One region of the Algoriphagus halophytocola genome, then DNA from elsewhere that is predicted to be linked to it. Evidence: riboswitches for the same ligand, from Rfam matches in the RefSeq annotation. Region 1 holds a riboswitch; each other region holds the start of a gene.
The links. A riboswitch is a leader RNA that binds a small molecule or an ion and turns the genes downstream of it on or off. The one in region 1 is predicted to bind S-adenosylmethionine.
Positions count from the first base shown of each region.

Region 2: linked by a shared signal. The riboswitch ahead of PBT90_RS07240 (O-acetylhomoserine aminocarboxypropyltransferase/cysteine synthase family protein) and the one ahead of PBT90_RS09825 (homocysteine S-methyltransferase family protein) in region 1 are both predicted to bind S-adenosylmethionine.
Region 3: linked by a shared signal. The riboswitch ahead of PBT90_RS03100 (trans-sulfuration enzyme family protein) and the one ahead of PBT90_RS09825 (homocysteine S-methyltransferase family protein) in region 1 are both predicted to bind S-adenosylmethionine.

Region 1 covers NZ_CP115160.1:2,260,961-2,265,192, forward strand. Annotated here, with positions in the region: gene metH (methionine synthase) at 1-1,320, opposite strand, end outside; gene PBT90_RS09825 (homocysteine S-methyltransferase family protein) at 1,325-2,377, opposite strand; SAM riboswitch class I at 2,443-2,541, opposite strand; gene PBT90_RS09830 (hypothetical protein) at 2,633-3,949, opposite strand; gene PBT90_RS09835 (PAS domain S-box protein) at 4,017-4,232, opposite strand, start outside.
Region 2 covers NZ_CP115160.1:1,646,011-1,650,242, reverse strand. Annotated here, with positions in the region: gene PBT90_RS07250 (SulP family inorganic anion transporter) at 1-773, shown strand, start outside; gene can (carbonate dehydratase) at 770-1,414, shown strand; SAM riboswitch class I at 1,508-1,616, shown strand; gene PBT90_RS07240 (O-acetylhomoserine aminocarboxypropyltransferase/cysteine synthase family protein) at 1,781-3,085, shown strand; gene PBT90_RS07235 (homoserine O-acetyltransferase family protein) at 3,094-4,149, shown strand.
Region 3 covers NZ_CP115160.1:677,542-681,773, reverse strand. Annotated here, with positions in the region: gene PBT90_RS03115 (ribose-phosphate pyrophosphokinase) at 231-1,157, shown strand; gene PBT90_RS03110 (50S ribosomal protein L25/general stress protein Ctc) at 1,182-1,766, shown strand; gene pth (aminoacyl-tRNA hydrolase) at 1,850-2,410, shown strand; SAM riboswitch class I at 2,470-2,572, shown strand; gene PBT90_RS03100 (trans-sulfuration enzyme family protein) at 2,675-3,847, shown strand; gene PBT90_RS03095 (CBS domain-containing protein) at 3,901-4,232, opposite strand, start outside.

The sequences.
Region 1 (4,232 bases):
GCTATTACAAGCCAAAACAACCCCTACTATATTTTTACCAATATCATGCACATCTCCTTTCACTGTAGCCAGTAGAATTTTTTTCAAAGAAGATTCTTCCTGCCCTTCCTCTGGCAAAGGCATAAATGGCTCCAGGTAAGCTACTGCTTTTTTCATCACACGGGCAGATTTTACTACCTGAGGAAGGAACATCTTGCCCTCACCAAATAGGTCGCCCACCACGTTCATTCCATCCATTAGAGGCCCTTCTATTACTTTTAAGGGATTCTTCAGTTCCAGTCTTGCCTCCTCAGTATCCTCTATGATATAATCCAGAATACCTTTCACCAAAGCATGCTCCATACGCTTAGCTACGGGCTCTGATCTCCAAGCTTCATCCGCTACAGCCTTTTTTCCGGAAGATTTCACTGTCTCAGCAAAGTCCAAAAGACGTTCTGTGGCATCCTCTCTGCGGTCAAAAAGCACATCCTCTACCCGTTCCAAAAGATCCTTTGGAATATCATCGTATACCTCAAGCATGGTGGGGTTTACGATACCCATATCCATTCCGCTTTTGATGGCGTGGTAAAGAAATGCCGCATGCATTGCCTCCCGTACAGGATTATTCCCTCGGAAGGAAAAACTCACATTACTCACTCCCCCGCTGACTTTAGCCCCTGGAAGATTAGCTTTGATCCACTGGGTAGCTTCAAAAAAGTCTAGGGCATTTCTTCTGTGCTCATCCATTCCGGTCGCAACCGGAAAAATATTGGGATCAAAAATGATATCCTGACAGTTGAATTTGACCTGATCGACCAGTATTCTATAGCTTCGCTCACAGATTTCAATTCTCCGCTCATAGGTATCTGCTTGTCCAGCCTCATCAAATGCCATCACTACCACAGCTGCTCCAAATTTCTTGATTGTTTTTGCCTGCTGTACAAATTCCTCCTCTCCATTCTTCAGAGAGATAGAGTTGACTATTCCTTTGCCCTGCACACATTTCAGACCAGCCAAAATAATCTTCCATTTGGAACTATCGATCATGATCGGTATCCGGCTGATTTCAGGTTCGGATGCGATCAAGTTCAGGAATTTCACCATGGCAAATTCCCCATCAAGCATACCCTCATCCATGCAAACATCCAGCACCTGCGCGCCACCTCTCACTTGATCCAGGGCCACTTCCAGCGCTTCATCGTAATTCCCATTCAAAATCAGACGGGCAAATTTCTTCGAACCTGTAATATTGGTCCGCTCGCCAACATTTACAAAGTTGATTTCGGGTGTGAACACTAAGGGCTCCAGGCCCGATAGCTTCAAATAATTATTACTTTCCATCTTCTCAGTCCAACGTTTCTTCTAATTCTTCTTGATTTAATTTTCTAGGCTGATAATTGCCTGCCAGCTGCGCCAAAGCTGAAATATGCTCAGGTGTAGTGCCACAGCAGCCTCCTAAAATATTCAGCATGCCTTCTTTCAAAAAGTCCCTGACCTGACTAGCCATTTCTTCGGCATTTTGATCATACTGGCCAAACTCATTAGGCAGTCCCGCATTAGGATATGCACTCACATAAAAAGGTGCCTTATTAGCCAAAACTTTCAAATAGGGTCTCAATTCTTTGGCTCCCAAAGCACAGTTTAAGCCTACAGAAAGTAAGGGCACATGCGATACGGAGATTAAAAATGCCTCTGTAGTCTGACCGGATAAGGTGCGTCCAGATGCGTCTGTGATGGTACCTGAAATCATAATCGGAATCCCGCCTTCCCTTGGATCAAGCGGAATTTCTCTTTCTTCAAAAACCTCCTGAATAGCATACAAAGCTGCTTTTGCATTCAGGGTATCAAATATGGTTTCAACCAACAAAATATCAGAACCTCCATCCAATAAGCCTCTTACCTGCTCTGAATAGGCCTCTGCCAATTGGTCAAAAGTAATGGCTCTATAGCCCGGGTCATTGACATCGGGAGACAGAGAAGCTGTCCTATTGGTAGGGCCTATAGCACCTGCCACAAACCTAGGTTGATCTGGATTCTTTTTGGTAAATTCCTCCGTAATCTCTCTGGCTATTTTGGCTGACTCCAGATTAATGGCGTAGGCAAAATCCGAAAGATCATAATCAGCCTGGGCAATGGTAGTAGCTGAAAATGTATTGGTTTCTATGATATCCGAGCCGGCCTTGAGGTATTCAGCGTGGATGGCTTTGATAATATCTGGACGACTTAATGACAGCAAATCATTATTCCCCTTCAGAGCTTTGGGATGATCTGCCAGCTCCGGAGTTCTGAAATCCTCCTCCGTCAGCGTATAGCGCTGAATCATAGTCCCCATAGCTCCATCAAGGATCAAGACTCGTTTTGAAAGTTGCTGAAGTAGGGATTCCGTTCTGTTTTGCATTTTGTAATTTTGTTAATCAAAAAGCTAATCGAGCAAAACACGGAGGTGAGTACGAGGTACCTGTCCGCTCATCTGTTCCCGGATTTCCGAGATGGGAGTTAGCACCTTGTTTACAGGTTGCTAAGACGTCGTTGGGCCCTTCCCTCAGTCTTTCTCGATAAGCTGCTCAAAGTTAATAGCATTTTAGAAATAAAACAGCCTTATTAGACAAAAGGGTAATTATATCAGGCCGCAAAAGGCTCGCAGCTCTAGGCGTCAGGGCCTTACCCCAATTCCAAAGGACAAGTATGGAGCTGAAATGTAGCTGGCCATATCGACTTCGGCTAGTCTATATCTCCCGAGAGGAAGTTCATAACCTGCAGCAGCGGTAAATACCAGGTCAAAAAACTTACGCTTGGTCATCGGCAATCCATATTCTACAAAAACTTCAGGCTTGAGCATTAATCCACTGTTTTTCAGATAGCCATCGAAATACCGCTGTTCAAAAAGCTCTGCAAAATCAGGTTTATCCGTACTCAGATTCGTATATCGGATATTGCCATATCCTAATCCTGCCAAAGCTCCAATACCAAAATTCCGGTATTGAATGGGCTTGTATCCCATATTGGCATATACTCTAAGACTGTTTAGGGAATGCTTCTTAGTGGAATTTGCATCTCCACTCAAAGCCAGATTGTACAGCTCCGCACCGTAAAGCAAGCCTTTTGTTTCTCCGGTAATTTTTAGTCCCCAGTTAGAAGGCATCCCATCTAGTGGCTCCAGATCAGCTTCTTCCAAATACGCGTTAAACTTCTCTGCATGAGTAAAATGGATCCCTCTTATTAAAGAGATACCAATACCGGCGTCTTTGTAGAAGAAATTTCGGTCTGGCAAGGTAATTCCAGCTCCGACTCGTATAAAAGCGCCACTTTGAGTATTGTCAAAAGCCACCCCAGCCATCTCCCAGTTACCTTCTATAGGGCTAAACGAATAACCGAGCTGACTGATGATCTGAAGAGCCTCTGGTCGTCCGGGTAAATCAAAATCATAGGATAGCTGAAAACCAATTTCAGTTAGAAAATTGCCGTAATGCTGGCTTCCTTTTTGGATGTCCTGCTCACGGAGAATAAATCCTTCTTCAGGGGAGATTAAAAATTCCTGTAAATTATCCGGCTGCTCTTTGGGCATCATCTGGAAATTCAGATACCCCACCCCCATGGACATGTAATGAATCAACTGGAAATTTGACTCTTCTGTGAGGGCATAGCCGATATTCAGCATAGCTCTGGAGGTTCTATAGTTTATCCTGAACTGGTCAAACTCACTCACAGCTCCCCTATTATGCAGTAGTTCCAATCCTAGCACAAAGTCATTGATTCTGGCCTGATAGCCTAACCCCAGCGTGTTATACCTATTTCTAAGACCAGATAATCCCCGATCGGCTAGCATATCATCTATCTGATTCAGCTTGGCCCCCGAGGTACCAATCACCGTATAGAAGGTGGATCTTTTGGTAAGCAACTTCTGGGCAGAAGCTGAAACACTGATCAGGATGAAAAAAATCAGAAAATTAATTCTTTTAAAAAGAGGCATTGAGTAATTGATAGTTGTTTAGTCAGCAAGACTTTGTCCTTGGGGCAAAATTAATGCTAAACCGCTCTCAATTCTGATCTTTTGTATGAAGATATTCGGTTAATTTTTCATAGAGGGTTTCCGGGGTAAATGGTTTAGGTACAAAATCATTAATTCCTATTTCCATCATTTCCTCACTTATTTCGTGATAGGAAGCCGCCGAAAGCAAAAGTATAGGAACATTTTTTTTATCATCGTCAGCATGTTCCCGAATTAATCTTGCTGTAGAAAAACCATCCAAAAC
Region 2 (4,232 bases), 610 kb from region 1:
ATAGTGCATTTTGGCTAGTAGCTTTCACCATTGCCATTATTGCGAGTTTGGAGACTTTGCTATGTATAGATGCAGCCGATAAATTGGATCCCCACAAAAGAATCACTCCTCCGAGTAAGGAACTTGTAGCCCAAGGAATTGGAAACGCATTCAGCGGATTGATAGGCGGACTTCCGGTCACAGCAGTGATTGTAAGAAGTACGGCTAATATTTCCTCGGGAGCTAAGACCAAAATGTCTGCTGTATTTCACGGAATATTGCTGATCATGCTAGTATTGGCTATCCCACATATCCTAAATTTGATCCCACTGAGCTGCTTGGCGGCTGTTCTCTTTGTAGTTGGTTATAAGCTTGCCAAACCTGCGATTTTCGTCAAAATGTATCAAAATGGATGGGATCAGTTTATTCCATTCATCATCACTGTAGTAGCAATTCTGTTTACTGATCTTCTAGTAGGCATAGGTATAGGAATGGTATTCGGTTTGTTCTTTGTCATCAAGACTAACTTCGTAAAAGCCGTAATCGTAACTGAACATAACGGCAACTACCTAGTCAAGCTGCAAAAAGACGTTTCATTCCTAAATAAAGCCCTTTTGATGAAGGAACTTTCCAAAATCCAACCGGAAAGTAAAGTCATCATCAATGCCCAAAAAGCCCAGTTTATAGATCAGGATATTCAGGAATTGCTGAATGATTTTATTGCGACTTCAGTGGATAAGAATATTAAAGTTCAAATAGAAGGATTTAAATACAACTTACAAGAAACATCATGAACCCATACGAAAAACTAATCCTGCAGAACAAAGCATGGTCAAAAGAACAAAATGAAACTGATGAGAATTTTTTCAGCAGATTAGCCAAACAGCAAAAGCCAAAATTCCTTTGGATAGGCTGCTCGGATAGTAGAGTACCTGCCAATCAGATTACAGGTACTGACCCCGGAGAAATTTTTGTACACAGAAATATCGCCAATATGGTGGTGCACACTGACCTGAACATGCTCAGCGTACTCCAATATGCCGTAGAAGTGCTAGAAGTAGAGCATGTCATTGTATGCGGACATTATGGATGTGGCGGAGTAGATGCAGCTTTAGGAAACAAAAACCTGGGCTTGATCAATAAATGGCTAAGAAACATCAAAGAAGTTTACAACAATCATAAAGATGAAGTAGATGCTCAAGACAGTCACGAAAAAAAGGTCAACAAGCTGGTAGAAATCAACGTGATGGAACAATGTCAGGATCTGATCAAAACCTCAATTATTCAAAAAGCCTGGAAGAAACGAAAAGCTCCGATCATTCACGGCTGGGCTTATGGACTTGATAATGGCTTGGTAAATGAACTACTTAACATTGAACCTGATTTCAACAACATCAATCCAATTTTCCGGTACAATGAAGATGAATTAGCATAAAAATTCAGTTTTCTGTACCAGGGAATTGAAAATCATTTTGATTTTCAATTCCCTGTTTCTTTATTTGCAGTATCCTTTCACTTTTAGTGCTCGGATTTATATAGAAGAGGCGAGAGACAGGCTCTATGACCCTCTGGCAACCTGGAAAGTCCAAGGTGCCAATTCCTGCCAAAAGAAGTATTTTCTTTTGGGTCTATAAGTTCATATGTAATGCACACAGGACCATCTTCTCTACTCATTAGTCTAAATCCAACCAAAGTTTCACACACGGTATTTACTTACCCTGAATTGCTATGCCTATTTCGGAACGCTTCGAGATGGGCTTTTTAATATCCTCATTTTTAACACTATAAATCCAAAAAAATCATGTCTAACAAGCTACACTTCGAAACCCTACAGCTTCACGCAGGTCAACAACCAGACCCAACCACAAACTCTAGAGCTGTTCCTATTTATCAGACTACTTCTTATGTTTTTGATTCTGCCGAGCATGGCGCCAATCTATTTGGGCTGAAGGAATTTGGAAACATTTATACCAGGATAATGAATCCTACCACAGATGTATTCGAAAACAGAATAGCAGCTCTTGAAGGCGGAGTGGCTGCTGTAGCCACAGCTTCCGGTCAAGCTGCGCAATTCTTGGCTTTGAACAATATCATGGAGGCCGGAGACAACTTTGTCTCTACCAGTTTCTTGTACGGAGGTACGTACAACCAATTTAAGGTGGCTTTTAAGAGAATAGGAATCGAAGCTAGATTTGCCAAAGGCAATGCAGCTGAGGAATTTGAAAGCAAAATAAATGAGCGCACCAAAGCCATCTATCTGGAAACCATCGGTAACCCAGAGTTCAACATTCCGGATTTCGAAGCAATCGCAGCAGTAGCCCAAAAACATGACATCCCATTAGTCGTGGACAACACCTTTGGTGCAGGAGGTTATTTATGCCAGCCAATCAAGCATGGTGCAAACATAGTCACTTCCTCTGCCACCAAGTGGATAGGTGGTCACGGAACCTCCATAGGCGGAGTCATCGTGGATGCCGGAAATTTCAATTGGGGAAATGGGAAATTCAAGCAGTTTTCAGAACCTTCTGAAGGATACCACGGCCTGAACTTCTGGGAGGTTTTTGGGGAAAACAACCCACTAGGCCTTCCTAATGTTGCTTTTGCTATCCGTGCCCGCGTGGAAGGGTTAAGAGATTTCGGCCCAGCTCAGAGTCCATTCAACAGTTTTCTATTACTCCAAGGCATAGAAACTCTTTCACTCCGGGTACAAAGAACCACAGAAAACGCACTGGAACTAGCCAAATGGCTGGAAGCCCATCCTTTGGTACAAAAAGTGAATTACCCGGGATTACCCTCTTCACCCTACCATGACTTAGCTAAAAAATACCTGAGAAATGGTTTTGGAGGCGTTTTAAGTTTTGAGCTTAAAGGTGAAAAAGAACAGGCTTCTGCCCTGATCAACAATCTGGAACTGATCTCCCACCTGGCAAATGTAGGCGACGCTAAGACACTGATCATTCAGCCGGCAGCCACCACCCATCAACAATTATCCGACGAAGAACAACTTGCAGCAGGAGTCACTCCTACCCAGCTGAGATTATCCTGTGGCATTGAGCACATCGAGGATATCAAGGCAGACCTGCAGCAGGCATTTGATAAAATCTAATTCAACTAATGAACCTTAAAAGTCAGTACGCTTCGATTACCATGTCCCAAAATTCTTTCCATTCAAGTAGCCCACTAACCTTGGAGTCCGGAGAAATCCTCCAGGAATTCGACTTGGCCTATACTACATACGGCCAGTTAAATGCTGAGAAATCCAATGTGATCTGGGTGATACATGCCCTCACCGGGGATGCTAATGCTTCTGAATGGTGGAGTGGACTGATCGGAGAAGATAAGTTTTACGATCCTGCTGATCATTTTATTATTTGCGCCAACCTTCTGGGCTCTTGCTATGGCTCCACGCAGCCTTTCAGTGAAAACCCAGAGACTGGGGAGCCCTATTACTATGATTTCCCTCAGATGACCAGTAGGGACTTGGCAGCAGGACTGGAGCGACTTCGGGTTCATTTAGGACTAGAACACATCCATACGTTAATTGGGGGATCTCTAGGCGGGCAAGTGGCACTGGAGTGGGCGTATATTTTGGGAAAGAGCCTTCAAAATGCGATCATCCTAGCGTCCACGGCCAAAACTTCCCCTTGGGTCATAGGTTTCAACGAAACGCAACGAATGGCGATTGAGTCGGACTGTTCTTGGGGTGAGTGTCATGAGCTAGCAGGGCAAAAAGGTCTGGAAACGGCCAGAGCCATCGCCATGCTGACTTATAGGCATCCTACAGACCTAGATCGCAAACAAGCTGATGGCACGGGCAAACTGGATGATTTCAGAGCTTCCTCCTACTTGAGGTACCAAGGACAAAAACTTGCCAAGCGATTTAATGCCTTGTCGTATTGGACCTTGAGTAAAACCATGGATTCCCATGATCTAGGTAGAAATAGAGAAAGTGTGGAAGCAGCATTGCAGCAGATCGAAGCTCGGGTGCTGTCCATCGGTGTGGATAAAGACCTGCTATTTTTGCCGGAAGAAGCCCAGCATATCAGCCAATTTGCAAAAAAAGGTATCTACAAAGAGATCAGCTCCACTGCGGGACATGATGCGTTTTTGATAGAGTTTGAGCAGCTGGCTTACATACTCAAGTCATTTTATCTAAACAGTGGGGATTAAAACCTAGTCTCTATCAAACCATCAAGGCCGGTTTAAACCGGCCTTAATTTTTTTTATGATAACTGACTAATTATCAAGATCTA
Region 3 (4,232 bases), 1.6 Mb from region 1:
CTAGGAACCCCTCTTTTATTGGAAATTTACAGGATCGGAAAAAAGTAGCTATAAGCAATAGACATAAAAGGCCAGATGAAGCAAACACCTTCTTTAGAAATAGGGGATAAAATCAAGCCAATAGCAAAATATTCTATGGATTGAATCCTTCACACCTTAGCCTTCCAGTCAAAAATTACTACTTTTGCTCCGTATTCCTTTCAAAACCTTTCCTGAAAAACTAGCTAAGCATGTCCGAAGTAAAAATATTTTCCGGCACAAACAGCCAATCCCTGGCAGAGAAAATCGCCAAAAGCTATGGTAAAAAACTCGGAGACCTCACCCTCTCCAAATTTAGTGACGGAGAGCTTTCTCCCAGCTTCAACGAATCCATCAGAGGCTGTACAGTTTTTCTAGTTCAAGGTACAAACCCGCCTTCAGACAACCTATTGGAACTTTGTCTCATGATAGACGCTGCCAAAAGAGCCAGTGCTTATAAGGTTTGCGCTGTAATCCCCTATTTTGGCTATGCCAGACAGGATAGAAAAGATAGACCTAGAGTGTCTATTGCAGCCAAGTTGATTGCCAACATGATCACCTCTGCAGGGGCTGACAGGATTATGGCATGCGACCTTCACGCGGGGCAAATTCAAGGTTTTTTTGACATTCCGTTGGATCATTTGAATGGATCAGCTATTTTTGTGCCCTATTTGAATTCGCTAAGGCTTCCGAACATGATTTTTGCTGCTCCAGATGTAGGAGGAGTAGCAAGAGCCAGGGCTTACGCCAAGCATTTCGAAGTAGAAATGGTCGTCTGTGACAAGCATAGAAAAAGGGCCAACGAGATTGCTTCCATGCAGGTAATCGGTGACGTGGAAGGGAAAGATGTAATATTGGTGGATGACCTAGTCGATACTGCGGGGACGCTTTGCAAGGCATCGCAGATCGTCATGGACAAAGGAGCCACTTCAGTAAGAGCTATAGCCACTCATGGGGTGCTTTCTGGCAAAGCTTATGACAACATCAATAATTCACCCCTAGAGGAATTAGTTATCACTGACACCATCACCCCAAAGCAGCAATCTCCAAAAATCAAAGTACTGACAGTAGCTGACCTGTACGCCAAAGCAATCCATGCGGTGACTGGCAACACATCTATCAGTTCTTTATTCATTTAAGAACCAATTTTAATACAAATACATATGAAAACACTAGAGGTTATAGGGTTTAAAAGAGCAAATCTCGACAGTGCGAGCCTGACTGAGCTAAGAGAAAATGGCAATGTTCCTTGCGTCGTTTATGGACCAGGTATCAAAGAGCAGATTCACTTCTACTCACCTGCAATCCTTTTCAAGGAATTGATCTACACTCCAGAAGTTCACTTGGTTGAGTTGAACATCGAAGGCACCATCATCAAAGCGGTATTGAAAGAAGCACAATTCCATCCGGTAAGTGAAGTTCTACTTCATGCGGATTTTGTAGCTTTCGCAGATGACAAGCCTATCAAATTTGAAATCCCAGTTAAAGTAGTAGGAAACTCTCCAGGTCTTGCCAAAGGTGGTAAACTAGAGTTGAAAACTAGAGTATTGAAAGTTAAAGGTCTTGCTAAAGACTTCCCTGACTTCATCACTGTAGATATTTCCGACTTGGAACTAGGAAAATCTTTCAAAGTAGAAGATCTAAAAGTAGAAGGATTCGAAATCCAAACCAGCCCAAGCGTTTCTATCGTGACTATCGGTATTCCAAGAGCACTTAGAGGCAAGAAAACTGAAGAGGAAGCAGAATAAACTTCAGCCTAAAATCACACTAAATCCTGTCCCTAACGGACAGGATTTTTTTTTATTTTTGGACTCTTAACAATACCAGCTAGATGAAATACCTCATAGTAGGATTGGGAAACATTGGCCCTGAATACGAACTCACCAGACATAATATTGGCTTTTTAACTTTGGATAGGCTTGCTGACAAGCAAGGGTGCCATTGGAGTAGCGAGCGATTGGCTTTTAAATCTGAGTTTAAATACAAAGGAAGAGCCATCCATTTGATCAAGCCAACTACCTACATGAACCTGAGTGGTAAATCCATGAGCTATTGGATGAAAAGCCTGCAAATCCCCAAAGAAAATGTATTGGTCATAGTGGACGATGTAGCTATTCCTTTTGGGAAAACCCGCATGAAAACCAAGGGAAGTTCAGCTGGTCATAATGGACTGAAGAACATAGAAGAGCTGACTGGTGGACAAAACTACCCTAGGTTAAGAATGGGAATAGGCGACGATTTTCCCAAAGGGCGTCAAGTGGATTTTGTATTGGGAAAGTTCACAGAGCCCGAATTTGCAGAACTGCCCCTTCAGATGGACAAGGCCATAGAAATGATTTTATCTTTCTGCACTATAGGAATAGAACGCACTATGAATCAATTTAACGATTGATCAGATAATATTTGGATTTCAGTCAGCCACAGGTTTTATTTGCATCACTTCAGGCAACTGATTTATAAAGAAGAGGCGAGAGATTAGGCTCCAAGACCCTCTGGCAACCATCCCGAAAAGGAGAACGGTGCCAAATCCTACCCAATGCGGGAACTATAGATTGGCTTAAATTACAAATAATCCCTTTTTAGTTCGATTGCCGCCTTTGAGTTTGATTTTCTCAAATCTGTCTGATTTGTATGTATGAAATCTAACTAAATACTGATGAGCAAGCATTTCGAAACAGAATCCATTCGGATCTCCCCCTCCAAATCAAATCAGCGGGAGCATTCGGCACCCATATACCTTACTTCCAGCTTTACTTTTGAATCTGCGGAACAGGCCCGGGCTACTTTTGCAGATGAAATAGAAGGTAATATCTATTCCAGGTATGCCAACCCCAATTCAAGTGACCTCATCGAGAAAGTCTGTGCCGCCGAAGGCACTGAAGATGGCTTTGCCACCGCCTCTGGCATGGCTGCCATGTTTGGGAGCATAGCAGCTTTACTGCAGCAAGGCGATCATGTCTTAGCTGCCCGATCTTTATTTGGCTCCACACATCAGTTACTGACCCGCGTATTTCCAAAGTGGGGCATCACATCTACTTACGGAGACATTTCAGATTTTCAAAACTGGGATCAGCTGGTTCAGCCCAATACCAAAATGCTTTTCATAGAGACTCCTTCAAACCCCGGCTTGGAGATAATCGACCTAGAATGGGCGGGAAAGTTTGCGGCAGCACATAACCTGATTTTAGTAGTGGACAATTGCTTTGCATCACCCTATTTACAGCAACCTGCCAAATGGGGCGCTCACATTGTGACGCACAGTGCAACGAAGTATATAGATGGTCAAGGCCGGGTTTTGGGTGGTTTGATTTTGGGAAAACAGGATTTGATGAAGGAAGTGCACTTCTTTGCGCGCCACACCGGCCCAGCTATATCTCCATTTAACGCCTGGATTTTAAGCAAAAGTATGGAGACCTTGGGGGTAAGGATGGATAGACATTGCAGCAATGCCCTTAAAGTAGCTGAGTACTTCGAAGGAAATTCTGAGCTCATCGGAGTCAAATACCCTTTCTTAAAATCTCATCCGCAATACCAAATCGCCAAGAAACAGATGCTTCAAGGAGGAGGCGTGGTCACCCTAAACTTAAAAGGAGGAGTAGCCAGAGCCCAGCGCTTTATTGATCAACTTCAGATGATCTCCATCACTGCCAATCTTGGTGACAGCCGCAGTATAGTCACGCACCCAGCTTCTACGACCCACAGCAAGCTTTCACAGGAAGAAAGAGAAAGAGTAGGTATCACCGATGGCTTGGTAAGACTATCTGTAGGGCTTGAACATCAGGATGATATCATTCAAGATGTAGAGAGAGCGCTTGAAAAATCTAAGTAAAACAAAACAGGCCCTTTTGGGGCCTGTTTTGTATATGCAAGTAATGAGCCTGATTACCAGGTAGTATCCTTCAATCTAGGAAAAGCTCTGATCACATCGCTGAGACTTAACTGTCCTACTAGCTTACCATCTTTCAGCACCGGGAATCTACGGATTTTGTATTTCAAAAATTTAGATGCTGCATCAAACAAGGAAAGGTCTGGCGATATAGTCACCAAATCAGTGGACATGTGCTCTGCTACCTTTCCCGGGAATTTAGGCGTATTGGTATACTTGCCTTTGATAATTTCCTTGAGACAATCTACCTCCGAGATCACGCCTATTAAGGCACCAGATTCATCCACCACCGGAGCGCCAGAAATCTTCCTTCTAGTCAAGACTTCTA